DNA from 3 places in the Edwardsiella sp. EA181011 genome. Region 3 is predicted to be linked to each of the others. Evidence: riboswitches for the same ligand, from Rfam matches in the RefSeq annotation. Region 3 holds a riboswitch; each other region holds the start of a gene.

The links. Region 3 has a riboswitch for thiamine pyrophosphate ahead of thiC (phosphomethylpyrimidine synthase ThiC). Riboswitches for the same ligand answer to the same signal wherever they lie in the genome.
Region 1: another riboswitch for thiamine pyrophosphate. It lies ahead of thiM (hydroxyethylthiazole kinase); the one in region 3 lies ahead of thiC (phosphomethylpyrimidine synthase ThiC).
Region 2: another riboswitch for thiamine pyrophosphate. It lies ahead of thiE (thiamine phosphate synthase); the one in region 3 lies ahead of thiC (phosphomethylpyrimidine synthase ThiC).

The regions. Positions count from the first base shown of each region.
Region 1 covers NZ_CP011364.1:3,364,448-3,375,000, reverse strand. The annotation lists gene uraH (hydroxyisourate hydrolase) at 237-644, shown strand; TPP riboswitch at 743-839, shown strand; gene thiM (hydroxyethylthiazole kinase) at 875-1,678, shown strand; gene thiD (bifunctional hydroxymethylpyrimidine kinase/phosphomethylpyrimidine kinase) at 1,675-2,490, shown strand; gene QY76_RS14925 (hypothetical protein) at 2,497-3,363, opposite strand; gene QY76_RS14920 (inhibitor of vertebrate lysozyme family protein) at 3,561-4,016, shown strand; gene QY76_RS14915 (DsbA family protein) at 4,141-4,779, shown strand; gene QY76_RS14910 (LysR substrate-binding domain-containing protein) at 5,691-6,635, shown strand; gene yegQ (tRNA 5-hydroxyuridine modification protein YegQ) at 7,103-8,464, opposite strand; gene QY76_RS14900 (YegP family protein) at 8,689-9,030, opposite strand; gene baeR (two-component system response regulator BaeR) at 9,188-9,919, opposite strand; gene baeS (two-component system sensor histidine kinase BaeS) at 10,026-10,553, opposite strand, start outside.
Region 2 covers NZ_CP011364.1:3,535,270-3,545,822, forward strand. The annotation lists gene QY76_RS15645 (substrate-binding domain-containing protein) at 143-904, shown strand; partial or broken gene QY76_RS19510 (transposase) at 1,035-1,351, shown strand; partial or broken gene QY76_RS15650 (glycerol dehydrogenase) at 1,452-2,551, shown strand; gene thiH (2-iminoacetate synthase ThiH) at 2,631-3,764, opposite strand; gene thiG (thiazole synthase) at 3,764-4,531, opposite strand; gene thiS (sulfur carrier protein ThiS) at 4,533-4,733, opposite strand; gene QY76_RS15670 (HesA/MoeB/ThiF family protein) at 4,714-5,472, opposite strand; gene thiE (thiamine phosphate synthase) at 5,465-6,100, opposite strand; TPP riboswitch at 6,319-6,419, opposite strand; gene QY76_RS15680 (Rid family detoxifying hydrolase) at 6,545-6,943, opposite strand; gene pflB (formate C-acetyltransferase) at 6,955-9,249, opposite strand; gene tdcD (propionate kinase) at 9,282-10,490, opposite strand; gene tdcC (threonine/serine transporter TdcC) at 10,521-10,553, opposite strand, start outside.
Region 3 covers NZ_CP011364.1:418,071-428,623, forward strand. The annotation lists gene QY76_RS01895 (DUF1481 domain-containing protein) at 1-92, opposite strand, end outside; gene hupA (nucleoid-associated protein HU-alpha) at 136-408, opposite strand; gene QY76_RS01905 (YjaG family protein) at 598-1,188, opposite strand; gene nfi (deoxyribonuclease V) at 1,294-1,980, opposite strand; gene hemE (uroporphyrinogen decarboxylase) at 1,995-3,059, opposite strand; gene nudC (NAD(+) diphosphatase) at 3,107-3,880, opposite strand; TPP riboswitch at 4,046-4,161, shown strand; gene thiC (phosphomethylpyrimidine synthase ThiC) at 4,272-6,203, shown strand; gene rpoC (DNA-directed RNA polymerase subunit beta') at 6,454-10,553, opposite strand, start outside.

The DNA of each region.
Region 1 (10,553 bases), 990 kb from region 3:
GATTGGAGTAGCATATTGTGAATATTAATGCCCCCCAATTTATTCCTGCATCAAGACAGTATCTCGTATGCATCAATGCCGTTTAACACCTATCATTGTGGGGGTTTATCCCATATTTCCTCTCTCCTTGGCCTCTGCTTGTAATGCAGGCCGAAAAGATAACAGAAAGTTTAATAATGTGGGGGGAGGCATTTTGCTAGGCTGCCGGAGGGACGACATAACATAGGAGCCCAGTGATGAAAAAAATGCTTTTACTTACCGCGATGTTATCTGCGATCGGCGCGGCGGCACAGGCCGCCCCGGTGGGCACGCTGAGCGTGCATATCCTGAATCAGCAGACGGGAAAGCCGGCCCCCGGGGTGGCGGTGATGCTGGAGAGGCAGGATGGCAGCGCGTGGCGTGAGATCGCCCGCGCCGCGACGGATGACGATGGTCGCGTCCGCTCGCTGTACCCGGCGGCGGCCGATATGGACCCTGGCGTCTATCGGGTGACCTTTAAAACGGGCGCCTATTTCCATGAGCGGGGCCAGGATACCTTTTTCCCGGAGGTGCCGGTTTTATTCCGGGTAACGCAGCAGAATGAAAAGCTGCATGTGCCGCTGCTGCTGAGCCAGTATGGCTACGCCACGTACCGCGGCAGCTAGCGTCGCCCGCGCGGCGTTCCGCCGCGCATTTACAATCTCCGGCGTGAGTATTATCCTGCCGCTGGATTAACCATGGGTTAATTACAGTATTTTGATGAGTATATGACTCGGGGTGCCCTTCTACGTGAAGGCTGAGAAATACCCGTATTACCTGATCTGGATAATGCCAGCGTAGGGAAGTCACGGTGTCTGACCGCGCCGCCTTCTTCACGCCGGTTGAGAGAGACGCCATGTTGACGCAACCCACTCCCCTGCCTGATGCGCTGTGCGCCCAGGCGCTGATGACCTTACGCCAGCGTACGCCGCTGGTTCACTGCCTGACCAATGAAGTGGTGCAAAGCCTGACAGCCAACGTGCTGCTGGCGCTGGGCGCCGCCCCGGCGATGGTGGTGCAGACCGAGGAGGCCCGCCAGTTTGCGGCGCTGGCCGATGCGCTGCTGATCAATATCGGTACGCTGTATGACGCGCGCGCCGACAGTATGCTGGCGGCGATTGAGGCGGCCAATCTGGCAGGAACCCCCTGGGTACTGGATCCGGTGGCCGTCGGTGCGCTGTGCTATCGCAGCGATTTCGCCCATCGTCTGCTGCGGTTGCGCCCGGCGGTGATTCGCGGCAACGCCTCTGAAATCCTGGCGCTGGCCGGCGCCCCTTCGCGCGGGCGCGGCGTCGATAGTCAGGATGATGCGCTGGCGGCGCTGCCGGCGGCGGCTGCGCTGGCGCGCGATAGCGGTGCGGTGGTGGCGATTACCGGTGCCAGCGATTACGTGACCGATGGACAAAACAGCTACCGGATCGACGGCGGCGATCCGCTGATGACCCGGGTCGTCGGTACCGGCTGCGCACTGTCGGCGGTGGTGGCGGCCTTCAGCGTATTGGACGATCGCCTGACGGCGGTGGCTAGCGCCTGCCGGGTGATGGCGCTGGCGGGTGAGCGGGCGGCGGCGCAGGCCAGCGGTCCCGGCAGCTTCACGCCCCATTTCCTGGACGCCCTGTATAGCCTCCAGCCCGCCGTCATCGCGGGGGAGGCGGCATGAGCATGAGCGCAGAACGGATTAATGCCCTGACCATCGCCGGCACCGATCCCAGCGGCGGCGCCGGGATCCAGGCCGATCTCAAAGCCTTTTCCGCGCTGGGCGCCTATGGCACCAGCGTCATCACCGCGCTGGTAGCCCAGAATACCCGCGGCGTACAGTCGGTTTACCCTATCGACGCCGGGTTTGTCCGGGAGCAGCTGGACTCCGTGCTGAGCGATGTGCGCATCGACAGCGCGAAAATTGGCATGCTGGCGAGCGCCGATATCGTCGCCTGCGTCGCCCAGACGCTGACGCGCTACCCGCTGCCGTACGTCGTTCTGGATACGGTCATGGTGGCCAAAAGCGGCGATGCGCTGCTGGCGCCGCAGGCCGTCAGCGCGATTCGCGAGCAGCTGTTGCCGCAGGTCTCGCTGATCACCCCCAACCTGCCGGAGGCCGCCGCGCTGCTGGGGGGCTCGGTGGCGGAGGATGAGGCGGCGATGGTTGCCCAGGGCGAAGCGCTGTTGGCGCTGGGGTGTCAGGCGGTGCTGATGAAGGGGGGGCACCTACGGGGCGGGGAGAGCCCCGACTGGCTGCTGACCCGCGACGGCGCCGCCGAGCGCTTTAGCGCGGCGCGCGTGGCGACGCGCCATACTCACGGGACGGGCTGCACCCTGTCCGCGGCGCTGGCGGCGCTGCGCCCGCGTCATGAGGACTGGCGCGCTACCGTTGCCGCCGCGAAGGCGTATCTGCAGGGGGCGTTGATGGCCGCGGACTCCCTGCAGGTGGGACAGGGCATTGGCCCGGTGCACCACTTTTACCGCTGGTGGTAAGCGGGGCTAGGCGGCGTGCTGCGCCGCCAGCGCATTCAGCACGGCGAGCCGCTGCAGGTGCTCGGCGTCGAAACGGTTGAGGGTGAAAAACGGCATCTCCGCGTCCGGGCGCAGCGCCAGCGCCAGCGCCGGTTTATCCTCCGCGCCGGCCAGCCAGCCGATCAGATAGCTGGCCTGACGCTGCGGGCTTTTCCAGCTCAGCAGCAGCGAGGGCCACGGGTTGGATTCGCTGGCGGCCCGCGTGGCGATGAACAGGCCATCGTACCAGCGCCCGGCGTAGTCACCGTCGTGCTCCAAGGTGTGCGGATCGCGCTGGAGCCACTGGTGCAGGCTGTGGATCCCGTCGCAGCTCAGGCTGCGCTCCAGCGCCTGCCACTGCGGATAGCCATGGCTATGCTGCCAGCAGGCGATGCCCAGATAGTCATTGATCTCCGCCCACCAGCCCGTCATCTGCTCGCGTAGCGTGGCATCGCGCACGGCGCGGTAGGGGACCAGTCGCCGATCGCCGGCGGCCAGATCCTGCAGGGCAACCAGCGGCAGGGTTTTCGGTTTACTGCGCAGGGTGGCCCACAGCAGCAGCTTAGGAATGCGCGGCGTAATGGTCTGCACGCTGAAGCGATACGCGTCGCCGACGGAGAGGACAACGCCGCTGGAGGTGCCGCGTTTGTCCTGATAGTTACGGATGATGACCAGCGGATTGAACGCCATCCAGCCGGTCAGGTAGCTCTCCTGCGGGCGATCGGCGTGGCCAAATGCGTCGACCCGCTGGCGGATGGCGGAGCAGTCCAGCGCATCAAGCGCGCCGGCGCTGGCGGCATCGTAGCGCTCGCGTGCGAGGGCGGGCAGCGGGGGAAGGGTAATCATATCGCTCATAGTGTGGTATCCAGAAAAACGTGGGCGGGCCAAGCTTACCCTAAAGCCCGGCGGCGGGGCCGATGCCAAGGTACTTTTCTGCTATAGATCAACTTTTTCAGATTGAGAATGACTGATAAAAATAGTAAATATTTTATTTATGAAACAGCTGCGGCGTAAATAAATGACGGTGCCGCGACCTAACTGAAGGAGTTACCATGAAAACGATCGCCGGGGCGCTGGCCGCCCTTCTGTTGGCCTACGGAGCGCCGGTAATGGCCGATGAGGCTATTCCGCCCTCGTTATCTGAGCTGATGGCCCAGCCGTCGTATCAGCAGAGCTGGAAGCAGGCGCTGCAGGGCGAGAAGGATCTGCCGTCGTGGGTGCGCAGCGGACAGGGAACCTCTGCGCCGCCGCAGACGCTGACCTGGCAGGGTAAGGCGTATCAGGTCGGCATGGTCTGTCAGCCGCACAACTGCGGCAACCGGCAGCTGTTTATCGCCTTCAGCGCTGATCGACGCCAGGCCTGGGCGCTGCGTGTAACGCTGCCGGACAGCGATGCTGCGATGCTGCAGCCCGCCAAGTATGCCCGCTTTCAGTGGCTGGGCAATCCGGACGCCTCCCTGAAGGTGCTGCTGATGCAGCAGGTAACGTCGCAGCCGGATTGGAAATAGCGCGCGTCACGCGTGCGCTGCCGCTGTATCAGCGTGTAATCCGGTGTAATTAATCGTAAATCCGTACGGCGTTCGCCGTGTGGAATGCTACTCTGCGCACAAGTTGACTTGATACGGTAAAGTGATGATGAAAACGAGACTCTTCCAGGCCGCCGCCGGCCTGCTGGTACTGTGCTCTGTTGCCGCTCAGGCTGCTGGGTATCAGGAAGGAAAACAGTATACCGACATGCCGAAAGCCGTGCCCGGCGCACCGGCGGTCGTCGAATTTTTCTCTTTCTATTGCCCGCCCTGTAACCAGTTTGCCAACGTTTACCGCATCGGTGAGGCAGTAAACGGGATCCTGCCGCCGGGGGAGAAGGTGGTGAAATACCACGTGAGCTTCCTGGGGCCGCAGGGAGCGGCGTTGACGGAGGCGTGGTCCGTCGCGCAGGCCCTCGGCGTATCGGATAAGGTGGAGAAGCCGCTGTTTGATGCGGTGCAGGTGAAGCGCAGCATTAACTCTCCGGCGGATATCCGTCAGGTATTTGTCGACTCCGGCGTTGCGGCGGCGGAGTACGACGCGGCGCTGAACAGTTTTGTCGTGAAATCGCTGACCGCGCGGCAGGAGAATGCGGTGCAGGCCTTTGGCGTGCGCGGCACCCCGTCGTTCTATGTCGCGGGTAAGTACCAGATTAAAAATGATGGAATGCAGGCGACCAGTATTGATGGCTATCGCAGCGAATATGCGGACGTGGTGAAGTTCCTGCTGGCTCAGGGTAAATAACGCTCCCCTCTGCCGATAAACGCCTGGGCCAGGAGCCCGGGCGTTTTTTTTGGGGCGTTTGCAGCGCGCCAATGGCGCAGGGGTGCGGGGTAAGACCCTAAAGACCCATGCCCCATACCGCCGCGTCCCCTTCTCTTTCAGCTCAGCGCCTCCGCGAGCCGCCGCTGGCGACATGAGCGGGCGGCATCGCGGCGGTGGCGGCGGAGCGCCTCAGGACAAGCCGGGGAAGGTGCCAATCTGGCCATATTCCCGCGCGGATGCCATTCGCATGGGGGCTATTTCGCCCCGCATCGGGATAATACCCTAAGTCCAGGGATATGACGTGCACGGGATGGGATGATTCGGGGATGCCTTTTTCCCGCGCGGGCAAAGCGGGGACGGGCGTCTTAATGGATTAATCGGACGCCGTCGCATTGTTTTTTATCAATGTCGCCGGCCTTCAGGTTGGCGCTGCTGCGCTGCATTTTAACCCTATCGCTTATTATCATAGGATATATCCGTATCGACAACGCGATAAGCCGGTTAACCGACGGGGGCGGACATCAACGCACCCGCGGGGCGCTGTCTATCTCAGCCTAGGCGCCCTTACGCTGAGAGGAGGATTCCCCTGCGGCACTCATTGCCAATCGCCGGCGTTATATCTTAATCGCTCGCCTTAATGTGACGGCCCCCTGACGCCCGTACGCGCTATTGTGCATCGTGCGCGGTTATGCACCATAGTATACATTTATTAAATAAATATAGGTGACAAATACTTGATATATATGCTTAGCGCCGGTGTTTTATCAGAAGAATACGATTTATCTCGCTGTTATGACTGAGTCTATTGAGTTATCAGTGTGAATGTATAAGCTGTCCTGAAATGGTCGATATAAAGAATGCCATTTAAAACATAAGGATAGTGTATTTGTATGGAGCGTTCTAATCACAGTAATTTATTGCATTTAAAGGGCTTCGATCTCAATCTGCTGACCGTATTTGAGATGGTGTTTTTACACAGCAGCGTCAGCCGTGCGGCGGCGGCGATGGGCACCACCCCCTCGGCGGTGAGTCAGTCGCTGCAAAAGCTGCGTCAGCACTTTGACGATCCGCTATTTATCCGCGCAGGCAAGGGGATTTCGCCAACGGCGTTGGGCGTTTGCCTGCATGATCAGATCGCCCAGGGGCTGTCGCTGATTGAAAATACCCTCAACGCGACGCTTTCCGCCAAGCAGCGCCGCAAGTTTGTCGTTTTCGCCCCCTGCTGCGTGGCGCTGCAGGTGCTGCCCGCCGCTGTGAGCGCCCTTGAGCGTCTTGGCGTCGGGTATGAGCTGCTGCACTACAGCGAGTATGCGGATTATCATCCGCATACCATTGCTGAGCAGCTGCTGAATTTTCGCAAGGCCGACGTGGTGTTCAGTACGACGCCGGTGACGACGCATGCGGTGCACTGCCTGCCGTTTACAAACGAACCGCTGGCGTTGGTATGCCGCGATGGACATCCGCGCCTCGGGGAGACGTGCAGCGAGGTTCAGCTGAGCGGGGAGCGGTTTGTGATCCTGCAGCGCGCCCATAGCGACGGGGATCGCTTTGCATTTCTACACGGCGGCCGGGTAGTTCTGCGCTCGGACTCCTTTATCTCGATACTGGGGGTGGTCAGCCATAGCGATTTGCTGACGGTTTTACCGCGGGAGGTCGCGCTGCGCTACGGTGCGTCCTTTAATCTGCGGGTGGTGGAGACGGCATTTGCGATCCCGCCGATCCCGCTCTATCTCACCTATAACAAGCTTTCCCTACGCAACCCCGAGTTCCGTAACCTGCTTGACGTGCTGACGGACACCGTCTCCCTGGGGAGCATGGTGCCTCTGACGGCGTGAGCCGATACGCTCGTCTAGCGCCGCGCCAGCCCGTGATAAGGACCCACCCCGCAGGCCTATTTTTAGCTGAACGGATTCAGTTATTCCTGATTATTTCTACATGGCGTGATAAATAAGTAATCAGTAGCGATTGTTTTTTTAATTGGTTAGATACGAAATATCGATGAATATATTTCGTTGTAGGCTAAAGAGAATAGATGATTCATCACGTCGGCGCGGCCACATGATTTTTTTCATTAAAAATCATGTGGTTGAAATTATTTTGCCCGAATGGGATTATTCTTTGAAAAAAAGAAAACCAGCCCAAGGGAGATTGGGCCGGCAAGGAGGTGGTTCCTAGTATTGCTATTTCGTTATTGCTTTTTGTGTGGCAATAATAACCATGACGAGGTTACTTTAGTGTGATCGTCATCGGGTATTATCAAAAAAATAAAAAAAGCCGGAGTGATTCCGGCTGGGGCTGAACATTATTGGGCGTGAGGGTTACGGGTACTAGTGCCCTGTAGGTTACGCATGAGCAGGGCATAGGCCAGATCGATCTCCGCCGGTAGCGGAATATAGACTGTATGCCCGTTGCCCGGCGCGACGTCGGTCGGCTGGCCCTGCCTGTCGCGCAGATCGTCCAGGGTGAACTGAATATTGCCCTGCGGCGTCATCAGCTCCAGGCTGTCGCCGCGGGAAAACTTGTTTTTCACCAGCACTTCGGCATAGCCATCGCGGCGCTCACCGCTGAGCTCGCCGACGAACTGCTGGCGATCGGAGACGGAGTAGCCGTAGTCATAGTTCTGCTGATCTTCGTGTACGTGGCGACGCAGGAAACCTTCGGTATAGCCGCGGTGCGCCAGCGACTCCAGGGTGGTCAGCAGGCTGGGATCGAAAGGCTTGCCGGCCACCGCATCATCGATCGCTTTGCGGTAAACCTGCGCCGTGCGGGCGCAGTAGTAAAACGACTTGGTGCGCCCCTCAATTTTCAGCGAGTGCACCCCCATCTCCGTCAGACGTCCCACGTGCTGAATGGCGCGCAGATCCTTTGAATTCATAATATAGGTGCCGTGCTCGTCTTCAAAGGCGCTCATATACTCACCCGGGCGCATGCTCTCTTCCAGCATGAAGACCCGGTTGGTCGGCGCACCGATGCCCAGGGTGGGTTCGACCTGCTGCACCGGGATCGGCTGGTGCTGATGCACAATGTTGCCGACCTCGTCCTCTTTGCCTTCCTGCACCTTGTATTCCCAGCGGCAGGCGTTGGTGCAGGTGCCCTGGTTGGGATCGCGCTTATTGATATAGCCTGATAGCAGGCAGCGTCCGGAATAGGCCATGCACAGCGCGCCGTGGACGAACACCTCCAGCTCCATCTGCGGTACCTGTGCGCGGATTTCGGCGATCTCCTCCAGCGACAGCTCTCGCGACAGGATCACGCGAGTCAGCCCCATCTGCTGCCAGAATTTTACCGTTGCCCAGTTGACCGCGTTAGCCTGTACCGATAGATGAATCGCCATCGACGGAAACGCGTCGCGCACCATCGAGATCAGGCCAGGATCGGACATGATCAGGGCATCCGGCCCCATATCGATGACCGGCCTAAGATCGCGCAGAAAGGTTTTCAGCTTCGCGTTGTGCGGCGCAATATTGACCACCACGTAGAACTTCTTGCCCAGCGTATGGGCTTCCTGAATACCCAGCGCCAGGTTTTCATGGTTGAACTCGTTGTTGCGCACGCGCAGGCTATAGCGCGGCTGGCCCGCGTAAACCGCGTCGGCGCCATAGGCAAAGGCGTAACGCATGTTTTTCAGCGAACCGGCCGGGGACAGTAATTCCGGAGTAAACATAGATGACTCTCTTGTTCTGATCACAGGTCAGGCTGCAGCGTAGGGCGTGCCTCATCGTCATCCGTGCGCGCTGACGCCGCGCGCGGAGCGGAGAGCTGCCCCAGAGGCTTGCAGTAAAGGCGGGCATTATAGAGAGTTGGCGCGGGCAGTACAATCAAGGCCCCGCCGTGCCCGGAGCCTTGTCGGTGCAGCGCCCGGCAGAAAAGGGCCGGAGTGGTCTCCCGTCACTGCCCGCGGCTCAGATCGCGGATGTCGCGGGTCTGGGCATTCTTTTTAACGGACTGGATCCCTTTACGGGCGGCGCTTTCAGAGCTGTAGTGCTCGCTGTGGCCGATCACCTGATGGTTCTTGGCCTTGAGTAAAAAGTAGGGTTGCTCCCCTTCACAGCACAGCTCATACTGCGCCTCCTCGGCGGCGTTGGCCTGCACGGAGAGAATGCCGTTTTCGACCGAGGCGTGGGAGGCGTACATTTCACTGCTGAGGATCACCTCGCCGTTACCGGCCTTGAGGTTGAAATGAAACCGCCCATTAAGGGTGCGTTTGATCTCGTAATAGCCCATTGTCATGGGTATCTCCTTGCCTGTGTTACGATAACGAATCCGCCATCGCCGCGTGGCGAATGGCGGATTATGGCGGGATACTGTCCATAGTAGTATAGCGTTCATCAGCACGGCCGGCGGCGCAGGTGCCGAAACCGCATGTATCGCCGCGGCGGGGGAGGCCTCAGGCGATGACGCGGCAGGGGGCCCCTTCCCAGCGGTAGCCGACGCCATACACCGAGCGGATGAGCGGCTCGTCGCCCTCGACAGGTTCAAGCTTGCGTCGCAGATTTTTGATGTGGCTGTCGACGGTGCGGTCGGTGACCACCCGGTAGTCGTCATACAGGTGATTGAGCAGCTGTTCGCGGGAGAGGACGCTGCCCGGCTGGGTCGCCAGGGTCTTCAGCAGACGGAACTCCGCCTGGGTCAGATCCAGCGGCTGCTGGCGATAGCTGGCCTGAAAACGGCTTTCATCGATGAGCAGCGGCGCCGGCTCGGACAGGGTATCCTGCAGCCCGCAGCGGCGCAGGATCGTCTTCACCCGGGCGACCACCTCGCGCGGGCTATAGGGCTTGCAAATATAGTCATCAGCGCCGATCTCCAGCCCCAGCAGACGATCTATCTCCTCGATCTTGGCGGTGACCATCACGATCGGTACCTCTGAGGTGCGGCGGATCTCGCGGCACAGCGTCAGGCCGTCGACGCCCGGCAGCATCAGATCCAGCAAAATCAAATCGCAGAGATGCTCCTGCAGGTAGGGCAGCACCTCATCGCCCTGGCTCAGCCAGTGAGGGCGATAGCCGGCGGCGATCAGATAGTCGATCAGCAACTGACCCAGCTTGGGCTCATCTTCAACGATCAGGACGCGCGCCCCCTGCGGCTCGGGCATCAGCGGGGTGGTGGCAAGCATATTCATCGGTCTACTCCCGGTTAGGCATCATCAGGTTAAGGCTCGAACGGCGCCGGTGCACCGGCCAGGGGCATCGCGCCGCCGCCGGTGGCCGTATGGCTTTTACGGTGGTTCAGGTCTGCGGCTCCAGCGGCAGGGTTACGGTCATCGCGACGCCGCCCAGCGGCGAATGGCTGGCGCTCAGGCTGCCGCCGTGGGCGGCGACAATATTCTGACAGATGGACAGCCCGAGCCCCGAGCCCCCGCTGGCGCGGCTACGCGAGCCCTCCGCGCGGTAAAAGCGCTCAAAGATATGCTGCAGTTGCTCCGCGCTGACGCCCGGCGCGCTGTCCTGCCAGCACAGCGTCAGCGTATCGCTACTCTTTTGGCCCACGATCTGCAGCTCGCCGCCGCTATCGGTGTAGCGTAGGCTATTTTCCAGCAGGTTGTTAAACAGCTGCAGCAGACGGTCGGGATCGCCGAACACTCGGGCCGCGTCCGGCAGCCGCAGGGTCAGACGGATCCCTTTGGCGGCCAGCCGATCGCGAAACGCGCCGGCGGCGGCCTGCACTAGGGCGCTCGCCTCGATGGGGCTTTTACGGTAGGCCAGGGCGCCGGCGTCGGAGAGCGACAGCTGGTGCAGATCGTTGACCAGCTTGGT
Region 2 (10,553 bases), 820 kb from region 3:
TTTATCTATCCAATAATCCTATTTATATCCTTATTTTTTTATGGGTTATTAAATGTTAAAAGTTTAACGTTTTCGTGATAACACATCGGGATACGGCTAAAACACTTATCATATCTCCTCGCTAAAGATCAGAGGAATACCTATGAAAAAAGTTCTGGCAACGATGGTTTTTGCATTTTCTTCAGCTGCATCGGCCGACATTAATTTGTATGGGCCCGGAGGCCCCCACGTCGCCTTACAGGCGGCGGCGGCACAGTATACCCAAAAAACTGGGGTGCCGATTACCGTACACTACGGCCCTCAGGCGAAGTGGAATGATGCAGCAAAGAAGAATGCGGATATCCTATTTGGTGCCTCTGAGCAATCGGCCTTGGCCATCGTCCGCGATCATCAGAATAACTTCAGTGAGAAAGATATTGAGCCGCTGTACTTACGGCAGAGTATCCTGCTGGTAAAAAAAGGAAATCCTAAAAATATCAAGGGAGTTGAAGATCTATCTCGTCCTGGAATTGGGATTATCGTAAATGATGGCGGTGGTACGAGTAATACCTCTGGCACGGGGGTATGGGAAGATATCGCGGGGCGTAAAGGGGATATTAAGACCGTTATCGGTATACGGAAAAATATCATCCTCTTTGCGCCCAATAGCGGGAGCGCCCGTAAGGCCCTGGAAGAGCAGCCTCAAGCCGATGTTTGGATAACCTGGGCGGATTGGGCTATCAGTAATCCAGGAATAGGTGATGTAGTTAATATTGAACCAGACTATATGATATGGCGCGATATGAATATTACCGTCCGTAAAGACTCAGATGTAGAAACGCGCCAATTTGCAGCCTGGCTGCGCTCCGATGAAGCCCTTCCGATATTTATCAAATATGGTTGGTTGAGATCCGCCGCGTCTTAAACGGGACAGCCTCCTGTCTGCGTGTAGCGCCTATTCCCAAAGGCGCTGTCATATAATGCGTCACGGTAATTGCTTAGGGTGACATATGCCAGGCCACAAGTAGCAGACTCGCGCAGAGATCGGGAAAACGATGGCATCGCGCCGCCCAGAGCACAGAACCTGGCATCCACTGGAGACGCAGCGTAAGCGCATGGATAACGCGTACGGCAATGAACGCCATTGCCGTCGTCCTCAGGACGGGTTGCGGATGCAATGCGCGAAAGGCGATCGGCATATGCTCGTCAATCACAGCCCGTCGTCGCTTCCCGGAAGTGGCGTGATGCTGAGGTTGTCGAACGCTTCTGGCAAAATGGGTGGCTTGCCAGTAAGAGGCCGGACGCTATTAATTGGCCACGGTTATCGATGAATAGTTGCATAACAAAATCGTCGCTTGCCGGCTCAAAAAAGGGGCCGTAACCTGACTATCTGATCCATACTCAACGACAGCGTGGCCTTCGCCCGGCGGAGCGCCTTGAGCAGACGTGATCTTCCCGATAGGAGCGTAACGATGTTAAAAGTTATTCAATCACCGTCCAAGTACATTCAGGGGCCCGGTGCACTGCACGCCATCGGACAGTATGCCCGGCTGCTGGCCGACAGCCAGTTTGTCATCGCCGACGACTTTGTCATGGGGCTGACCCGCGAGACGGTGGCGACCAGCCTGAAACAGGCCGACGTCGAAGGGCACTTTGCCCGCTTTGGCGGCGAGTGCAGCCGTAGCGAGATCGATCGTCTGGGCCGCGAGCTGAAGCGGCTTGGCTGCCGGGGGTGATCGGCATCGGCGGCGGCAAGACGCTGGATACCGCCAAGGCGCTGGCCCACTATCAGGCGCTGCCGGTACTGATCGTGCCGACCATTGCCTCTACGGACGCACCGACCAGCGCGCTGTCGGTGATCTACAGCGACCAGGGCGAGTTTGAGGAGTATCTGATTTACCCGACTAACCCGGATATGGTGCTGATGGATACGGCGATCATCGCCAAGGCGCCGGTACGGCTGCTGGTCGCCGGTATGGGCGATGCCCTCTCCACCTATTTTGAGGCGCAGGCCTGCGTGGACGCCCACGCGATCAGCATGGCCGGCGGGGAGTCGACCCGGGCGGCGCTGGCGCTGGCGCACCTGTGCTATCAAACGCTGCTGGAGGAGGGATACAAGGCCAAGCTGGCGGTCGAGGCCGGCGTCGCTACGCCGGCGGTGGACAACATCGTCGAAGCCAATACCTATTTGAGCGGGCTGGGCTTTGAAAGCGCCGGGCTGGCGGCGGCGCACGCCATCCACAACGGGCTGACGGTGCTGGAGGAGTGCCATCCGATGTACCACGGGGAGAAGGTGGCCTTTGGCACCCTGTGTCAGCTGGTGCTGCAAAACAGCAGCAGTGAGCAGATCGAAACCGTGCTCGACTTCTGCGTCCAGGTGGGACTGCCGGTCACCCTGGCGCAGCTGGGCATCAAGGAGGGCCCGCAGCTGAACGATAAAATCATGGCCGTCGCCGAGGCCAGCTGCGCCGAGGGCGAAACTATCCACAATATGCCGTTTACGGTGACCCCGCCGCAGGTGTACGCCGCGATCCTGGCGGCCGACCGGCTGGGGCGCGCCTGGCTGGCATAAGGGGGTTAACGGGGCGCTAGCGCCCCGTTGGTTCTGCTCTCCCGCGCCACGGGTGGCCATCATCCGCCCGCGCCGACGCTCACCCCTCTGGCGCTGTACGCCCAAGCCAGCTGTCCCAGTCTTTCCACACCGGCTGCAGGCCACGGGCGATCAGGGCGCGGGCGACCTCCTGCGGGTGTCGGTTGTCATGCGGCGCGAACTGCTCCAACGCCGGCTCACTATCGGCATAGCCTCCCGGCTGCGTTTTGGAAAAGGCGCTGACGTGGGTAATCGCCAATGGGATGACGTTATCGCGAAACGGCGCCGACTCCCGCGTGGATAGCGACAGCTCCACATCCGGCGCCAGCAGGCGGAACGCGCAAATGGCCTGCACCAGTTGCCGTTCATCCATCAAGGAGAGCGGCTGAATACCACCAGCGCACGGGCGCAGGCGGGGAAAGGCGATCGCATACCGACTCTGCCAGTAGCGCTGCTGCAGCCACAGCAGATGCTCGGCCACCATATAACAGTCTGCCCGCCAGCTGTCAGAGAGCCCGATCAGGGCGCCCAGGCCGATTTTATCGATCCCCGCCCTCCCCAGCCTATCCGCCGTCTCCAGGCGCCAGAAGAAATCCTGTTTCTTGCCCCGCAGATGGTGACGCGCATACGCCGCCCGGTGGTAGGTCTCCTGATACACCATCACGCCATCCAGCCCCAGGCTTTTCAGCTCGGCATACTCCGCCTGCGACAGAGGCTGCACCTCCATCTGCAATGAGGCAAACTGGCTACGGATCATCGGCAGGTGCCGGCGAAAATAGGCCATGCCGACCTGCTGCTGATGCTCTCCGGTGACCAGCAGCAGGTGCTCGAACCCTAACGCCCGAATCGCCTGGCACTCACGCATGATAGCCTCTTGATCCAGCGTCTTACGCTTAATCCGGTTGCTCATGGAGAAGCCACAGTAGGTACAATCGTTGGCGCAGAGGTTGGAAAGGTAGAGCGGTAGGTAAAAACTGACCGTGTTGCCAAAACGCTGGCGGGTCAGGCGCTGGGCCCGCTGCGCCATAGGCTCCAGATAGTGCTGTGCGATGGGCGAAAGCAGCGCCATCATATCATCACGGTTCAGGGTGGCCGCGCCAAGCGCACGCTCAACGTCGGCAGCGGTTTTGTCATGGATTTGTTGGCGGACAGTCTGCCAATCCAGCTGATGCCAACGCGCGCTGAAGGTCTCCATTACCGAGCCTCCAGAAAACGGGTCAGCGGGCTGGTGGCCTGAGCCCGTTGGCTGCAGGCCCCCGGCACGGCCGCGCGGGCGAGCAAACCGGCTTCGACCGCCAGGCGGAAAGCCCGGGCCATACGGATGGGGTCATCGGCAACGGCTATCGCGGTGTTGACCAGCACGGCATCGGCGCCCATTTCCAGCGCCTGCGCGGCATGGCTGGGGAGACCGATGCCGGCATCGACCACCACCGGTACCATCGACTGACTGATGATTATCTCCAGCATTGCGCGGGTCTCCAGCCCCTGGTTCGAACCGATGGGGGCGCCCAAGGGCATCACGGCGGCGCAGCCGGCCTCCTCCAGCCGCTTGCACAGTACCGGATCCGCGCCGCAGTAGGGCAACACGACAAATCCCTGTTTCACTAGGCTCTCCGCCGCCCTCAGCGTTTCGATCGGATCCGGCAGCAGCCAGCGTGCATCCGGGTGGATCTCCAGCTTTACCCAGTGGGTTCCCAGCGCCTCTCGCGCCAGCCTGGCGGCAAAGACGGCTTCCTCCGCCGTTTTCGCACCGGAGGTATTGGGCAGCAACGTCACGCCCGACGAGCGCAACGGCGCCAGGATGGCATCGCGATGTCCGCGGAGATCCACCCGCTTCATCGCCAGCGTCACCAGCTGACTTCCCGAGGCGCGAATCGCCTCCAGCATCACCTGCGGCGAGGCAAACTTACCGGTGCCGGTGAACAGATGGGACTCAAAGGTTTTATCGGCAATACGCAACATGTCAGCCTCCGGCTATCACCTGAAACAGCAGAAGGGAGTCGCCCTCCTGCAGGATATGATCCCGCCACTGCGCATGCGGAAGAATATGCTGGTTAAGCGCCAGCGCCATGCCGGCCGTTGGCAGCTGTAGCTGCGCCAGCAGCGCCGACACGCTTAACGCCGGCGGGCAGACGATGGCCTCATCATTGACAAACACGTTCATCATCGCCTCCGCAGACCGGGCACCCCTCTGCACGCCGGAGCGTCAGCGTATGCCAACGATTGGCGCGGGCGTCAAACAGACGCAGGACACCCCGCTGCGTCTCCAGGCCGCTCAACAACTTAATCGCCTCCAGCGCCTGAAGTGTCCCCATCACGCCCACCACCGGGCCGATGACGCCGGCGCTGCGGCAGCTGCGTTCAGGCTCGGCATCCTCCGGCCACAGGCAGCGATAACAGCCATGCGTCCAGGGGGGCGCCAACACCATCATCTGGCCGCCAAACCCCACGGCGCTAGCGCTCACCAAGGCCGTCGAGGCCGCAACGCAGGCGGCGTTAATCGCTTGGCGCGTTGCCATGTTGTCAGTGCAGTCGAGCACCACATCCGCCTGGCGGACCTCGTTTAACAGCGCTTCGCCGCCAAGGCGCTCCTGGCGTGCGATCAGCGTAATATCCGGGTTCAGCCGAGATAGGCGCTCCCGGGCGGCCTCGGCCTTCGGCTTGCCGATATCCTCCGCGCTAAACATGATTTGCCGTTGCAGATTACTCAGGTGAACGTCATCGTCATCCGCCAGCACCAGCGTGCCAACGCCTGCGCCGGCGAGATACAGCGCGGCAGGCGCGCCCAGCCCTCCCAGCCCGGCGATCAATACCCGGCTCTCCAGCAGCCGGGACTGCCCGCTAACGTCGATATCCGGCAGTAAAATCTGCCGACTGTAACGCATAAAATCGCGATCATTCATCACCTGCGCCCACCCTCTCAAGCAGCCGCGCCGTAGCCTGTAACCAGTCGGGCGCCTGGGTGATGGCGCTGACGACAGCCACGCCGCCGACGCCGGTCGCCAGCACCTCTGGGATACGGGCAAGCGTGATGCCGCCGATGGCGACGGTTGGGTAGCCGGCCAGACGCGCAATATGGCGCGCCAGCTGCACCAGCCCCTGCGGCGCGGAAGGCATCTGCTTGGTCTGGGTCGGGAATACATGGCCGAGCGCAATATAGGAGGGACGGACTGCCAGCGCGACATCCATCTCCATGTCATCATGGGTGGACACGCCCAAACGTAACCCGGCGCGCTTAATCCCGGCCAGGTCACATTCCGTCAGATCCTCCTGGCCCAGATGGACGCCATAGGCCCGGTGTTTGATAGCCAGCCGCCAGTAATCGTTAATAAAAAGCCGGGCGCTATAGCGGCGCCCCAGCGCAATGGCGGCGATCACATCGTCCTCTACCTCACCCTCCGCCTTATCTTTGATCCGCAGTTGGAGGGTGCGTACCCCGGCCTCCAGCAGACGGGCGATCCATTCCACGCTGTCAACGACCGGATACAGCCCTAAGCGCTGCGGTACCGGGGGAAAATCAGGCTGATACATCAGACCACCTCCTGATGCAGGCACCGTGCGCCGCCGTGGGCTAGCGTACGGCGTGCCACGGGGAAAAGCAGGGCGCGGTGGAGCCGCCCGCCAAGGCCGCGCGCAGAGGCGCGATGGGGTGATTGAGTTCCGGACATAGCTCATTTCCCTAAGATAAGGACGTGGCTTGTCAGACGACGGATGAAGCAAGAGGTGAGATCGCCTAACGGCGATGCAGCAGCAGTGTAACTCTTGTTCCCTTCGCAGGTATTAGCCTGATCAGGTTCCGCGGATCCCGAATAAACGGTCTCAGCCCAACAGGGCACTCCGACAAGATAACCCCCTGCCGTGACGGCAGGGTTGCGCAGCTAAACTACGCGTTAATGCTGAAAATCTCAAGCCAGGCACCGCAAACCTGATGCCGGCGCTCAAAAAAACAGGCCGCCAAGACAGGCGGCCGGAGGGTTAGCGGGAGCATCCGCGCCAGGCGATGGCCTCAATCTCTAGCTTCACCGCTTTCGGTAGCGCGGCAACCTGCACACAGCTGCGTGCGGGATAAGCGGCGCCGTGGGCATCGAAGAATTCCGCGTATACTCGGTTTATCACCTCAAAATCCTGCAGTTCGGTGATAAAAACCGTAGTCTTGACGATATCGCCGACCGTCAGTCCGGCGGCCTGGACAATGGCGGCGACATTTTCCAGGCTCTGGCGCGCCTGCTCGGCGACCGCGTCCGCCACACGTCCCGTTTGCGGATCGACCGGGATCTGTCCCGATGTCATCACCAGACCGCCCAGATCAACGCCCTGCACATAGGGGCCAATCGCGCCCGGCGCCTGTGCCGTAGCCAGGGTGTTACGCTGCATTGTTATCCTCCTCAAAACGTGCGGGTAAAGGTGCGTGAAATCACATCCTGCTGCTGTTCCCGGGTGAGCGCATTGAAGCGCACCGCATAGCCGGAGACCCGGATGGTCAGGTTCGGGTAGTTTTCCGGGTGCGCTATCGCATCCAGCAGCATATCGCGGTTCATCACGTTGACATTGAGGTGCTGACCGCCCTCAACCGCCTCCCGATGGTGGAAGTAGCCGTCCAGTAGGCCGACCAGGTTATCCTTGCGCACCGTCTCCTCCTTGCCCAGCGCCTGCGGCACGATGGAGAAGGTATAGGAGATGCCGTCTTTGGCATAGGTAAAGGGCAGCTTGGCCACGGAGGTCAGTGAGGCCACGGCGCCTTTTGTGTCGCGCCCGTGCATCGGGTTAGCCCCCGGCGCGAACGGCGTCCCGGTGCGGCGGCCGTCCGGTGTATTGCCGGTCTTTTGCCCGTAGACCACGTTGGAGGTGATGGTCAGAATCGACTGGGTCGGCACCGCGTGACGGTAGGTTGGCAGCGCCCGGATCTTCTTCATAAAGCGCTCGACCAGGTCGCAGGCGATACGATCGACCCGATCGTCGTTGTTGCCATACTGCGGGTAGTCCCCCTCGATGGCGAAGTCCACCGCCAGACCCTGCTCGTCGCGGATCGGCGTCACCCGCGCGTACTTAATGGCGGACAGGGAGTCCACCGCCACCGACAGTCCGGCGATGCCGCAGGCCATAGTGCGGTAGACATCGCGGTCATGCAGCGCCATCAGCGCCGCCTCATAGCTGTACTTGTCGTGCATGTAGTGGATCAGATTCAGCGCGCTGATGTACTGGACCGCCAGCCAGTCCATAAAACGATCGAGGCTTTCGATCACCGTCTCATACTCCAGCACCGTATCCATCAGGGGCGCGATTTTCGGCCCCACCTGGATCTTCAGCTTCTCGTCCACTCCGCCGTTAATCGCGTACAGCAGGGTTTTGGCCAGGTTCGCGCGGGCGCCAAAGAACTGCATCTGTTTCCCGATCACCATCGGGCTGACGCAGCAGGCGATACCATAGTCATCGCTGTTAAAGTCCGGGCGCATCAGATCATCGTTTTCATACTGCAGCGACGAGGTCAGAATAGAGAGATGCGCGGCATACTTTTTAAAGCTGACCGGCAGCGCCTCCGACCACAGGATAGTCAGGTTTGGCTCCGGCGCCGGCCCCATGGTATGCAGCGTATGCAGATAGCGATATGAGCTACGGGTCACCAGGGTACGGCCATCCAGCCCCATTCCGCCGATCGCCTCCGTCGCCCAGATCGGATCGCCGGAGAACAGTGAGTCGAACTCCGGCGTGCGCAGAAAGCGTACCATGCGGATCTTCATGATGAAGTGGTCGATCAGCTCCTGCGCCTGGGTCTCCGTCAGGGCACCGGCCTGCAGATCGCGCTCGATATAGATATCCAGGAAGGTGGCGGTGCGTCCCAGCGACATGGCGCCGCCGTTCTGTGACTTCACGGCGGCCAGATAGGCGAAGTACAGCCACTGTATCGCCTCCTGCGCGCTGCGCGCCGGACGGGAGATATCATAGCCGTAGCCGGCGGCCATCTCCTGGATCTGCAGCAGCGCCCGCCGCTGCTCCGCCAGCTCCTCACGCAGGCGGATCACCCCCTCCAGATCGTCGCCGCGCTCCAGCGCCGGCTGCAGCGCGGCGAACTGCAGCTCACGCTCACGCACCAGATAGGCGATACCGTACAGCGGCACTCGGCGATAGTCGCCGATGATACGTCCGCGGCCATAGCCGTCCGGCAGGCCGGTCAAAATCCCCGACTTACGGCAGCGCAGCATCTCCGGTGAGTAGACGTCGAAGACCCCCTGGTTATGGGTCTTGCGCAGGTCGCTGAACAGATACTCGAACGCCGGATCCATCGCCCGTCCATAGGCGTTAAACGAGCTGCGGATCATGTTGATGCCGCCAAACGGATGCAGCGCACGCTTTAGGGGAGCATCCGTCTGCAAACCGACGATGGTCTCCAGCTCCCGCGCGATATAGCCCGGCCCGTGAGAGGTAATCGTCGTCGCGACGTTCGTATCAAAATCGACCGGTGCATGGGTCGCATTCTCGGTGCGGATCCCCTCCATCACCTTTTGCCATAGCGCCGTTGTCGCGGGCGTCGCCTGCGCCAGAAAAGATTCATCGCCGGTATAAGGCGTATAGTTATTCTGAATAAAGTCACGAACGTTTATTTCGTTTTTCCATTCAGTACCTATAAAGCCATACCAGGCCTCGGCATACGCGCGATCGCCGGTATTAATATCAACCTTCATGGAAATACTCTCTTTAGATAACAATGAATAAATTATACGTATTCAATCGATGGCATCATTTTTCCCAGACGCAGTGCATCCAGAGCAATCATTCTCTCTTCATCGGTAGGAATTACTGCGCAAATAACGGCTGAGTCCTCTCCGGATATAATTCTTTCACCTGCGCTACCGGGGAGATTATTTTTATCCGGCGCCAGCGTAATACCGAATACGGATAAATGTTCCAGCACCATCCGCCGGATCAGCGCCGAATTCTCACCGATCCCGCCGGTAAAGATGATGCCGTCCAGACGCCGCAGCGAGGCGGCGTGCCCGCCGATATGGCGCGCAATGCGGTGGACAAAGGTGCGGATCGCCAAATCGGCCCGCCGATGCCCCTCCCGCTGCGCCCTCTCCAAGACCCGCAGATCCGACGACAGTCCGGAGATCCCCAGCAGCCCCGACTCGGTGTTCACCATCTGCTCCAGATCGGCGATCGACTGGCCGGTCTGGCTGGCGATCCAGGCCAGCGCCCCAAAGTCGACGTCGCCGCTGCGGGTGCCCATCATCAGCCCCTCCAGCGGCGTCATCCCCATGGAGGTATCGACGCTGCGTCCGTTGCGCACCGCGCAGATAGAGGCCCCATTGCCAAGGTGCGCAATCACCAGCCCGGAGTCGGCCTCAGCGAGCCCCAGCAGATGATGAGCCCGCTGCGACACATAGCGATGCGAGGTGCCGTGAAAACCGTAGCGCCGCACGCCATACTCCTGCGCATAACGGTATGGCAGGGCGTACAGCCAGGCCTCCGGCGCCAGCGTCTGATGAAAGCTGGTATCAAACACCGCCACCTGGGTCACACCGGGAAACAGATGTCGAGCGGAGACCATACCGCTCAGGTTGGCATAGTTGTGCAGCGGCGCCAACGGCGAGATCCGGCGAATCTTCTCCATCACCTCATCGTCCACGATCGCCGACTGCTGAAACAGATTGCCGCCGTGCGCGACCCGGTGGCCGATTAAGGCCACGCTCTCAATCAGGCTGCGCTTCTCCAACTCGGCGCAGATAGCGACCAGCGCCGGCTCATAGCCCTGCTGCGCCAGCGCGACCGGCGCCGCGCCGTTCACCGACAGCGTCGCGCTGCCGCTATTGATGCCTTCGGCGATGCCGGACAGCAGCACCTCACAGCGCTGAGCGTCCAGCACGGAAAACTTAATCGAAGACGATCCGCTGTTTATCACCAGCACGACTGGATACTCATCCATTTTATGACTCCCCATCGTCCGATCGCCGAATTACATCAGCTGATAAACAATATTCAGGATGGT
Region 3 (10,553 bases):
GCCACCGGCGCAGCGGAATGGCAGCCGGTCAGCAGCAGTGCGACCGGCAACAGCCCACGTACCCGACGGCACATAGACAAAAGGGGCGTCATCGCCCCCTCAACTACATATTCTGCGCTTACCACGCGTGACTTATTACTTAACCGCGTCTTTCAATGCCTTGCCAGAAACGAACGCCGGTACGTTGGCGGCGGCAATTTTGATCTCATTGCCGGTCTGCGGGTTACGGCCAGTGCGCTCGTTACGATGATTCACTTTAAAAGTACCGAAACCAACCAATTGTACGGCATCGCCTGCTTTCAGAGACTCAGTAATAGCAGCCAGGGTAGACTCCAGAGCGGCTTTCGCCTGGGTCTTGGACAGATCGGCCTTGTCTGCAATTACATCAATCAGCTGAGTCTTATTCATAAGTTATCCTTACAGTGTGTTTATCGTTTGCAAAGCATCGAGTGCGACGGATATGCCGATTGACAGCACTCTCCTGCATACACGCACCGATAGCCACTTCTTTTACGCCCCCCAAATGTAGAACAAGCGGGGGGCGAATGTGAAGCCTTATAGGGCGACAAATCAGGTGTTAAATCACGTTTTGCCGTCTTATTGCGCTAATTCAATACCAATATTGCTCACACCTGCCTCACGTAGGTCTGCGCGCAGCCCTTTTATCAGTTCCAGATCGCGCTCTTCCGCTTCGCTCAGCAGGCGATAAATCTCCCACTGAATGTCCAGTTCATCCTGGATCGCCGGTAATGTCTTCAGTTCATCGTCGCTCATTTCGCGCCCAGACTGCGTCATTTCCAGCATGCCAACCGTATACAGAGAGGTTTCGCTCACGGCAATGGCATGCGCCAGCATCTCGCCGCCCAGCTGCGCGTGCAGGATCTCACTCAGCGCAACGCAGGCATCGATCGCCGGATAGACGCCATACATATCGTAGGCATCGGCATCGGGGATCGCCGCCTCTAGCTTTTCCAGCTGGCTGTCGAAGTTAATCTTGACGTCTTTCACCGTCAGAAGCTCCCAGACCAGATCCAGAATACGGCGATACACTGCCGCCTCGCCAAAGGCGCTCTGCTGGCAAAAAGCCTGGTAGTTGGGGTACATCCGCTCAGTAAGACAAGCCATAAAGGTCAGCTGTTGCCAGCTTTCCAACTTTTCCAGACGTTTATGAATGGGATTACGCAGCATGCTGAAGTCTCTCTCGATTATCTGCGGCGCAGTCTAACCGAATTGCGGGAAAAACCCTACGACTGCGCCTGATTATAGGAATCTTTATCCATCATCCGTTTACATTTATTCCACCTGAACCGCCGATCGCGGCTGGGCGGCCTGCCAGCGTAGAAAGGCCGGGCGTCGCGAGGCGATGGCATCGGCCCAGCGAGTCGGCTCCGGTAGGCGGTATCCGCGCAGGCAGCACTGTACCCACGCCAGCGCACTGTCCGTACTCACGCGATGGCCGCCGGAGATGAACAGCGGGTTACAGCGAGCCTTGCTACGCAGCACCCAACCAAGCTGCTCGGTCCCATCCATGAGCGCCACCACCGACCCCGGCGTCTCATCCAGCGGCGCCGACTGTCCGCACAGACGCCGTTTGGCAACCCCGATAGTGGGCACATCGACCAGCAGGCCAAAGTGGCTGGCAATCCCAAGACGGCGCGGGTGGGCGATCCCATGGCCGTCCACCATCACTAGCTGGGGGCGGTGCCGCAGCTGCCCCCACGCCTGTAGCAGAGCTGGATACTCACGAAACGAGAGAAAGCCGGGAATATAGGGCATCAGGGTCTCAATGCGGGCGACCTGATACTCCACCAGCGTCAGCTCAGGGTAGCGCAGTACGGCCAGTGCGGCGCGGGTCACCGCGCCATCCTGCTCAAACCCAACGTCGGCGCCGGCGATCAATACCGGGGTCTCCCAGCGATCCGCCCGCTCCACCTGTACCGCCCGGGCCCGCTGCTCACTGCGTAACGCCTGCAAATCCATCGGTTAATGTCCCATCAGCGATGATAAGGTACGGACAGCCGGTGCACCGTATCAACAAACACGCCGGCGTGCTCGGGAGGGACATCCGGATGAATACCGTGCCCCAGGTTGCACACGTGTCCCTCGCCCTGCCCGAAGCCGGCCAGGATCGTCTCGACCTCTTGCTCAATGCGCGCCGGCGGCGCATACAGCAGAGAGGGATCCATATTGCCCTGCAGCGCCACCCGATCGCCAACCCGACGGCGGGCATCCGCGATATCGCAGGTCCAGTCCAGTCCCAAGGCATCGCAGCCCGTATCAGCCATCGCCTCCAGCCACTGACCGCCGCCCTTGGTGAATAGCGTCACCGGCACCCGACGACCTTCGCTCTCACGCTGTAAGCCATCGATGATCTGGTGCATATAGCGCAAAGAGAACTCGCGATAGTCGCGCCCGGTCAGCACGCCCCCCCAGGTATCAAAGATCATCACCGCCTGCGCCCCGGCGCGGATCTGCGCATTCAGATACAGAATGACGCTTTGCGCCAGCTTATCCAGCAGCAGATGCAGCGCCGCCGGATCGGAGTACATCATCTTCTTAATTTTAGTAAAGGCCTTGCTGCTGCCGCCCTCTACCATATAGGTCGCCAGCGTCCAGGGGCTGCCGGAGAAGCCGATCAGCGGTACGTCACCGCGCAGACTGCGACGAATGGTACGCACCGCGTCCATGACATAGCCCAGCTCCTGTTCAGGATCGGGGATCGGAAGCCGTTGGATATCCGCGTGACAGGTCACAGGATGAGTAAAGCGCGGCCCCTCGCCGGTCTCGAAGTAGAGCCCCAGCCCCATGGCATCCGGCACGGTCAGTATGTCAGAAAACAGGATAGCCGCATCCAGCGGGAAACGACGCAGCGGCTGCAGCGTTACCTCGCAGGCCAGCTCGGCATTTTTGCACAGGGCGATAAAATTACCGGCCTGCGCGCGGGTGGCGTTGTACTCCGGCAGATAGCGCCCCGCCTGACGCATCATCCATACCGGGGTCACATCAACCGGCTGGCGCAGCAGCGCGCGCAGGTAGCGATCGTTTTTCAGTTCGGTCATCCTTCGGCTCCCATTATTATTTGATGGCATTGTAACATGCGCGCTGCTTATTCATGCTGCGCCCGGCACAGCGCGACGGTGTCTTCGATCAGGCGGCGGGCCACGGTGCCTGCAGGGGGAAGCTGTGGCAAACGATCATAGCGATACCAATCGGCTTCCTGCAGCTCTTTGGGATCGTGGCACAGATCGCCGGCGGCGTAGTCGGCCAGAAAAGCCATCATCAGCGAATGGGGAAACGGCCACGGCTGTGAGGTCACATAGCGCAGATTCTTCACCTGCAGCCGGCTCTCCTCAAAAATCTCCCGCGCCGCCGCCTGCTCCAGGGTCTCTCCCACTTCGACAAAGCCCGCCAGTACGGTATAGATTCCGTTACGGTGGCGATTATGCCGCGCCAGCAGAATATGATCATCACGGCGAATGGCAACGATGATGCAGGGTGCGATCTGTGGGTAATAGCGCTGCTGACAATGGGTGCATAGGCGTGCCCACTCCTGCTGGCTCGCGTGCATCGGATGCCCGCAGTAGCCGCAGAAACGGTGGGACTGAAAAAATGCCGCCAGCTGCACGCCGCGCCCGACCAGCTGAAACAGGCCGCGATCGGTATCGATCAGCTGGCGCACCGATACCATGTCCTGCGGATACGCCAGGCACAGCAGCCATACCGGCATGCCCTGCCACTCGCCGATGCGATACGCCATCTTGCCAACCAAATGCCACTGCGCGGCGCTACCGTATGGCAGTTCGCCCTCCGGCAGCCAGATACGCCCCCGATCGCTGACCACCCACCAACCGCTATCACCGTCACTCACTTGCTGTGCCACTGTCACCGTATACACCCCTTACGCTCGATGGACGCGCTGACCTCCCCTGCGCAGGCAGCGCCGCATCAATTCTACGTTATTACTAAACATATTATTAACAATGCTTGCAGTTTCGCAGGCCGCTCCTTACACTGGCTCCCGCAGCATAGGCTCCGCCTGCGCTGCGCTATCTTGTCGGAGTGCCTAGCTGATACGCCGTATCACAGGCTGAGACCGTTGATTCGGGATCCGCGGAACCTGATTGGGTTAATACCCACGAAGGGAACAAGAGTAATTATCACGCTGAACCGGGCTCAGGCCCTTTTGCAACGTTCACCACTATTCATTACTCCTCTCCGAGCTCCAGACAAGCAATTTTTCCCTGTAACACCGTTGATGGCAGGAATTTGCTATGTCTACCGTTACTCACCGCGACGCACCGCGTCGCCAGCGCCGAGCTCAGGCTCAGGCCTTTATCGATACTCTCCAGGCGCAAGCCTATCCCAGCTCCCAACGCATCTACCTACAGGGCTCACGCGCGGATCTCCGAGTCCCCCTGCGCGAAATTGCCCTGAGCCCCACCCTGATCGGTGGGACGCCAGAGCAGCCGCAGTGGCGTGATAATGAGGCGATTGCGGTGTACGACACCTCCGGCGCCTATGGCGATCCGCAGGCGGAGATCGATCTGCGCCGCGGGCTGCCAGCCATACGCCGCGCCTGGATTGCGGAGCGCAACGACAGCGAGATCCTGCCGGGGCGCAGCTCAGACTATACCCGCCGCCGCCAAGCCGATCAGGATCTGGAGACGCTGCGTTTTGACCAGCGCTCTCCCGCACGCCGCGCGCGGCCGGGACACCGGGTCACGCAGCTGCACTATGCCAGACAGGGTATCATCACCCCGGAGATGGAGTTTATCGCGCTGCGTGAGAATATGGGGCGCGAGCGCATTCGCAGTGCCGTTTTACGTCAGCAGCACCCGGGGATCGCCTTCGGCGCCCACCTGCCGGACAATATCACGCCGGCGTTTGTCCGGGACGAGGTCGCCGCCGGGCGCGCCATCATTCCGGCCAATATTAACCACCCCGAGTCAGAGCCAATGATTATCGGGCGTAACTTTCTGGTGAAGGTCAACGCGAACATCGGCAGCTCATCTGTCACCTCCTCTATAGAGGAAGAGGTCGAAAAGCTGGTGTGGGCCACCCGCTGGGGCGCCGATACCGTGATGGATCTCTCTACCGGCCGCTACATTCATGAGACGCGTGAGTGGATCCTCCGCAACAGCCCGGTGCCCATCGGTACCGTCCCCATCTATCAGGCGCTGGAGAAGGTCAACGGCATCGCCGAGAACCTTGACTGGCCGCTGGTCCGGGATACGCTGTTAGAACAGGCGGAGCAAGGCGTGGACTATTTCACTCTGCACGCGGGCCTGCTGCTGCGCTTCATTCCGATGACCGCCGAGCGCCTGACCGGTATCGTATCGCGCGGCGGCGCCATCATGGCCAAGTGGTGCCTGTCGCACCATCAGGAGAACTTCCTCTATACCCACTTCCGCGAGATCTGCGAGATCTGTAGTGCCTATGACATCGCGCTTTCACTCGGCGACGGCCTGCGGCCCGGATCGATCCAGGATGCCAACGATCCGGCCCAGTTCGCCGAGCTGCATACCCTGGGCGAGCTGACCCGCATCGCCTGGGAATACGATGTGCAGGTGATGATCGAGGGGCCGGGCCATGTCCCCATGCACATGATCCAGCGAAATATGGAAGAAGAGCTCAGCCACTGCCACGAGGCCCCCTTCTATACCCTGGGGCCGTTAACGACCGACATCGCGCCCGGCTACGACCATTTCACCTCCGGCATCGGTGCCGCCATGATCGGCTGGTTCGGCTGCGCGATGCTGTGCTATGTCACGCCCAAGGAGCACCTGGGACTGCCCGATAAGGATGACGTCAAGCAGGGGCTCATCACCTATAAGATCGCGGCCCACGCCGCCGATCTGGCCAAGGGACATCCCGGCGCGCAAATTCGCGATAACGCCATGTCCAAGGCCCGCTTCGAATTCCGCTGGGAGGATCAGTTCAATCTGGCGCTCGATCCGGTGACGGCGCGCGCCTATCACGATGCCACCCTGCCGCAGGCATCCGGTAAGCTCGCCCACTTCTGCTCGATGTGCGGGCCGAAGTTCTGCTCCATGAAGATATCTCGAGAGGTACGCGAGCACGCCGCGCGCCAGCAGGAGGCCGACCCCGGCATGGCACAAATGGCACAGCAGTTCCGGGAGCAGGGCAGCGAAATCTATCTGGCGGACGTCGCCGACAGCGTGCCGCAGCATAAAGGGTCGTAATACGCCAGCCTATTTTTGCTGCGGCGCCGGCAACATCGCGCTGATCAGCGCCATTACCCGGGCACCAGGCTGGCTGGCGGCGACCGATACTCTGCCACCGCGGATCGGGGGCGGCGCGCACACGACGTCTAACGTTCCGCGGCCTCTCCCCGCCCCACAGGCAAAATAGCCCCCTGCCTGGCAGAGGGGTTTCATCGGCAAAAAAAAAACCGCTCCGAAGAGCGGTTTTTCATACTGTCACACAGACTCGTTAGTCGTCATTGCCACCCAGCAGACCTGCGTTCAGCAGCTCGGCCAGGTTGGCGCTGGCTTCTTCCGCGCTCACCTGCGGTGCGCTAGAGGTATCGGCAGCGCGGCGGCGCATGCGATCCTGGTGGTAGGCATAGCCGGTACCCGCCGGGATCAGACGGCCCACGATGACGTTCTCTTTCAGGCCGCGCAGCTCATCACGCTTACCGGCAACGGCCGCTTCCGTCAGCACGCGGGTGGTCTCCTGGAAGGAGGCCGCGGAGATGAAGGACTCGGTCGCCAGAGACGCCTTGGTGATACCCAGCAGATCGCGCATATAGGTCGCGGCAATCTTGCCGTCAGACTCCAACAGGCGGTTGGCAATCTTGACGCGGGACACTTCCACCTGCTCGCCTTCCAGGAACTCGGAGCTGCCGGCATTGGCGATGGTCGCCTTACGCAACATCTGACGCACGATAACTTCGATGTGCTTATCGTTAATCTTAACGCCCTGCAGACGGTATACATCCTGGACTTCGTTAACGATATAGCGGGTTACCGCGTTCACGCCGCGCAGACGCAGGATGTCGTGCGGAGACTCTGGACCGTCGGAGATCACGTCGCCGCGTTCCACGCGTTCGCCTTCGAACACGTTGAGCTGACGCCACTTCGGAATCATCTCTTCGTAGGCATCGCTGCCATCCAGCGGCGTGATCACCAGGCGGCGCTTGCCCTTGGTCTCTTTACCGAAGGAAACCACGCCGCTGATCTCGGCCAGGATCGCCGGCTCTTTCGGACGACGGGCTTCGAACAGGTCGGCAACGCGCGGCAGACCACCGGTGATATCCTTAGTACCGCCGGATTCCTGTGGAATACGCGCCAGGGTGTCACCGGCGCTGATGGCAATGCCATCCTCCAGCTGCACGATCGCTTTACCCGGCAGGAAGTACTGGGCCGGCATATCGGTACCCGGCAGCAGCACGTCATCACCGTTGGCGTCAACGATCTTCAGCGCCGGACGCAGATCTTTACCGCTGCCGGTACGCTCTGCGGAGTCCAGAACCACCTGAGAGGAGAGACCGGTCAGCTCGTCGGTCTGACGGGTTACCGTCTGGCCGTCGATCATATCGGCGAAGCGGATGAAGCCGCTAACCTCAGTGATAACCGGCATGGTATGCGGGTCCCAGTTGGCGACCGTTTCACCGCCGTTCACCTCGGCACTATCGCCCTTGGCCAGCGTAGCACCGTAAGGCACCTTGTAGCTTTCCTTGGTACGACCGAATTCGTCGATCAGCTTCAGCTCGGTGTTACGTGAGGTGATAACCAGCTTACCGTCAGAGTTCACCACGAACTTGGCGTTGCTCAGCTTCAGGTTACCCTTGTTCTTCACCTGAATGCTGGACTCTGCCGCCGCACGTGATGCCGCACCACCGATGTGGAAGGTACGCATGGTCAGCTGGGTACCCGGTTCACCGATGGACTGTGCCGCGATGACGCCGATGGCTTCGCCCTTGTTCACCAGGTGACCACGGGCCAGATCGCGACCGTAGCAGTGGGCGCACACGCCGAAGTCAGTTTCACAGCTTACGACGGAGCGCACTTTCACGCTGTCGACAGAGTGCTCTTCCAGCAGGTCACACCATTTTTCGTTCAGCAGGGTGTTGCGCGGCACCAGGATATCCGCCGTACCCGGCTTCAGCACTTCCTCTGCCGTCACACGACCCAGAACGCGGTCACGCAGCGGTTCTTTAACGTCGCCACCTTCGATAACCGGGGTCATCACGATGCCGTTGTGGGTACCACAATCGTCCTCGATAACCACCAGGTCCTGGGCCACGTCGACCAGACGACGGGTCAGGTAACCGGAGTTCGCCGTCTTCAGTGCGGTATCCGCCAGACCTTTACGCGCGCCGTGAGTTGAGATGAAGTACTGCAGTACGTTCAGACCCTCACGGAAGTTTGCGGTGATCGGCGTTTCGATGATGGAGCCATCCGGCTTCGCCATCAGGCCACGCATACCGGCCAGCTGACGAATCTGGGCGGCAGAACCACGCGCACCGGAGTCGGCCATCATAAAGATGCTGTTAAAGGAGACCTGACGCTCTTCTTCGCCATCGCGGTTGATAACGGTTTCGGTAGACAGGTTTTCCATCATCGCCTTGGCCACGCGCTCGTTCGCCGCGGCCCAGATATCGATGACCTTGTTATAACGTTCGCCGGCGGTCACCAGACCAGACTGGAACTGCTCCTGGATCTCGGCTACTTCGGCTTCGGCCTCGGCGATAATCCCCGCTTTCTTCTCCGGGATCACCATGTCGTCGATGCCGACAGACGCACCGGAGCGCGCCGCATAGGCGAAACCGGTATACATGATCTGGTCAGCAAAGATAACGGTCGGCTTCAGACCCAGCGCGCGGTAGCAGGCGTTCAGCATCTTAGAGATGGCTTTCTTGCCCAGCGGCTGGTTAACGATAGAGTACGGCAGACCTTTCGGCACGATCATCCACAGGATAGCGCGGCCAACGGTGGTGTCGATAAGTCCGGTGTTCGGAACCATCTCGCCATCGGCGCTTTTGCTGTACTGGGTGATACGCACTTTAACGCGGGCATGCAGCGACGCCAGACCGGCGCGATAAATACGCTCGGCCTCTTTCGGGCCACTCAGCACCATGCCTTCGCCTTTGGCGTTCACGCAGTCGCGGGTCATGTAGTACAGACCCAATACCACGTCCTGAGACGGAACGATGATCGGATCGCCGTTCGCCGGAGAGAGGATGTTGTTGGTGGACATCATCAACGCACGCGCTTCCAACTGGGCTTCCAGGGTCAACGGTACGTGTACCGCCATCTGGTCACCGTCGAAGTCGGCGTTGTATGCCGCACACACCAGCGGGTGCAGCTGAATGGCCTTACCTTCGATCAGCAGCGGTTCGAACGCCTGGATACCCAGACGGTGCAGGGTCGGCGCACGGTTCAGCATGACCGGGTGCTCGCGGATCACCTCATCGAGGATATCCCATACCACGGCTTCTTCACGCTCGACCATCTTCTTGGCCGCTTTAATGGTGGTAGCAAGACCACGCAGCTCCAGCTTGCCATAGATGAACGGCTTGAACAGCTCTAGCGCCATCTTCTTCGGCAGACCGCACTGATGCAGACGCAGGTACGGACCGACGGTGATAACGGAACGACCAGAGTAGTCGACGCGTTTACCCAGCAGGTTCTGACGGAAACGACCCTGCTTACCCTTGATCATGTCGGCCAGAGACTTCAGCGGACGCTTGTTAGAGCCGGTGATGGCGCGACCGCGACGGCCGTTATCTAACAGCGCATCGACCGCTTCCTGCAGCATACGCTTTTCGTTGCGTACGATGATATCCGGCGCGGCCAGATCCAATAGGCGCTTCAGACGGTTGTTACGGTTGATCACGCGACGATACAGATCGTTCAGATCGGAGGTCGCGAAACGACCGCCATCCAACGGGACCAGCGGACGCAGATCCGGCGGCAATACCGGCAGCACGGTCAGGATCATCCACTCCGGCTTGTTGCCAGACAGAATGAACGCTTCCAGCAGCTTGATGCGCTTGGTCAGCTTCTTACGCTTGGTCTCGGAGTTGGTCTCACCAAGCTCTTCACGCAGCTGCTCGCACTCGGCTTCCAGATCCATCCCTTTCAGCAGGGCCTGGATCGCCTCGGCGCCCATCTTGGCGTCGAATTCGTCACCGAACTCTTCCAGTGCGTCCAGATACTGCTCTTCGGTCAGGATCTGACGACGCTCCAGGTTGGTCATCCCACCTTCGACGACGACATAAGATTCGAAGTACAGCACGCGTTCGATATCACGCAGCGGCATGTCCAGCAACAGACCAATACGGGACGGCAGGGACTTCAGGAACCAGATGTGTGCGGTCGGCGAGGCCAGCTCGATGTGACCCATGCGCTCACGGCGAACCTTGGTCTGGGTCACTTCAACGCCACATTTTTCACAGATGACGCCACGGTGTTTCAAACGCTTGTACTTACCGCACAGGCACTCGTAATCTTTCACCGGCCCAAAAATACGGGCGCAGAAAAGACCGTCACGTTCCGGCTTGAACGTACGGTAGTTGATGGTTTCCG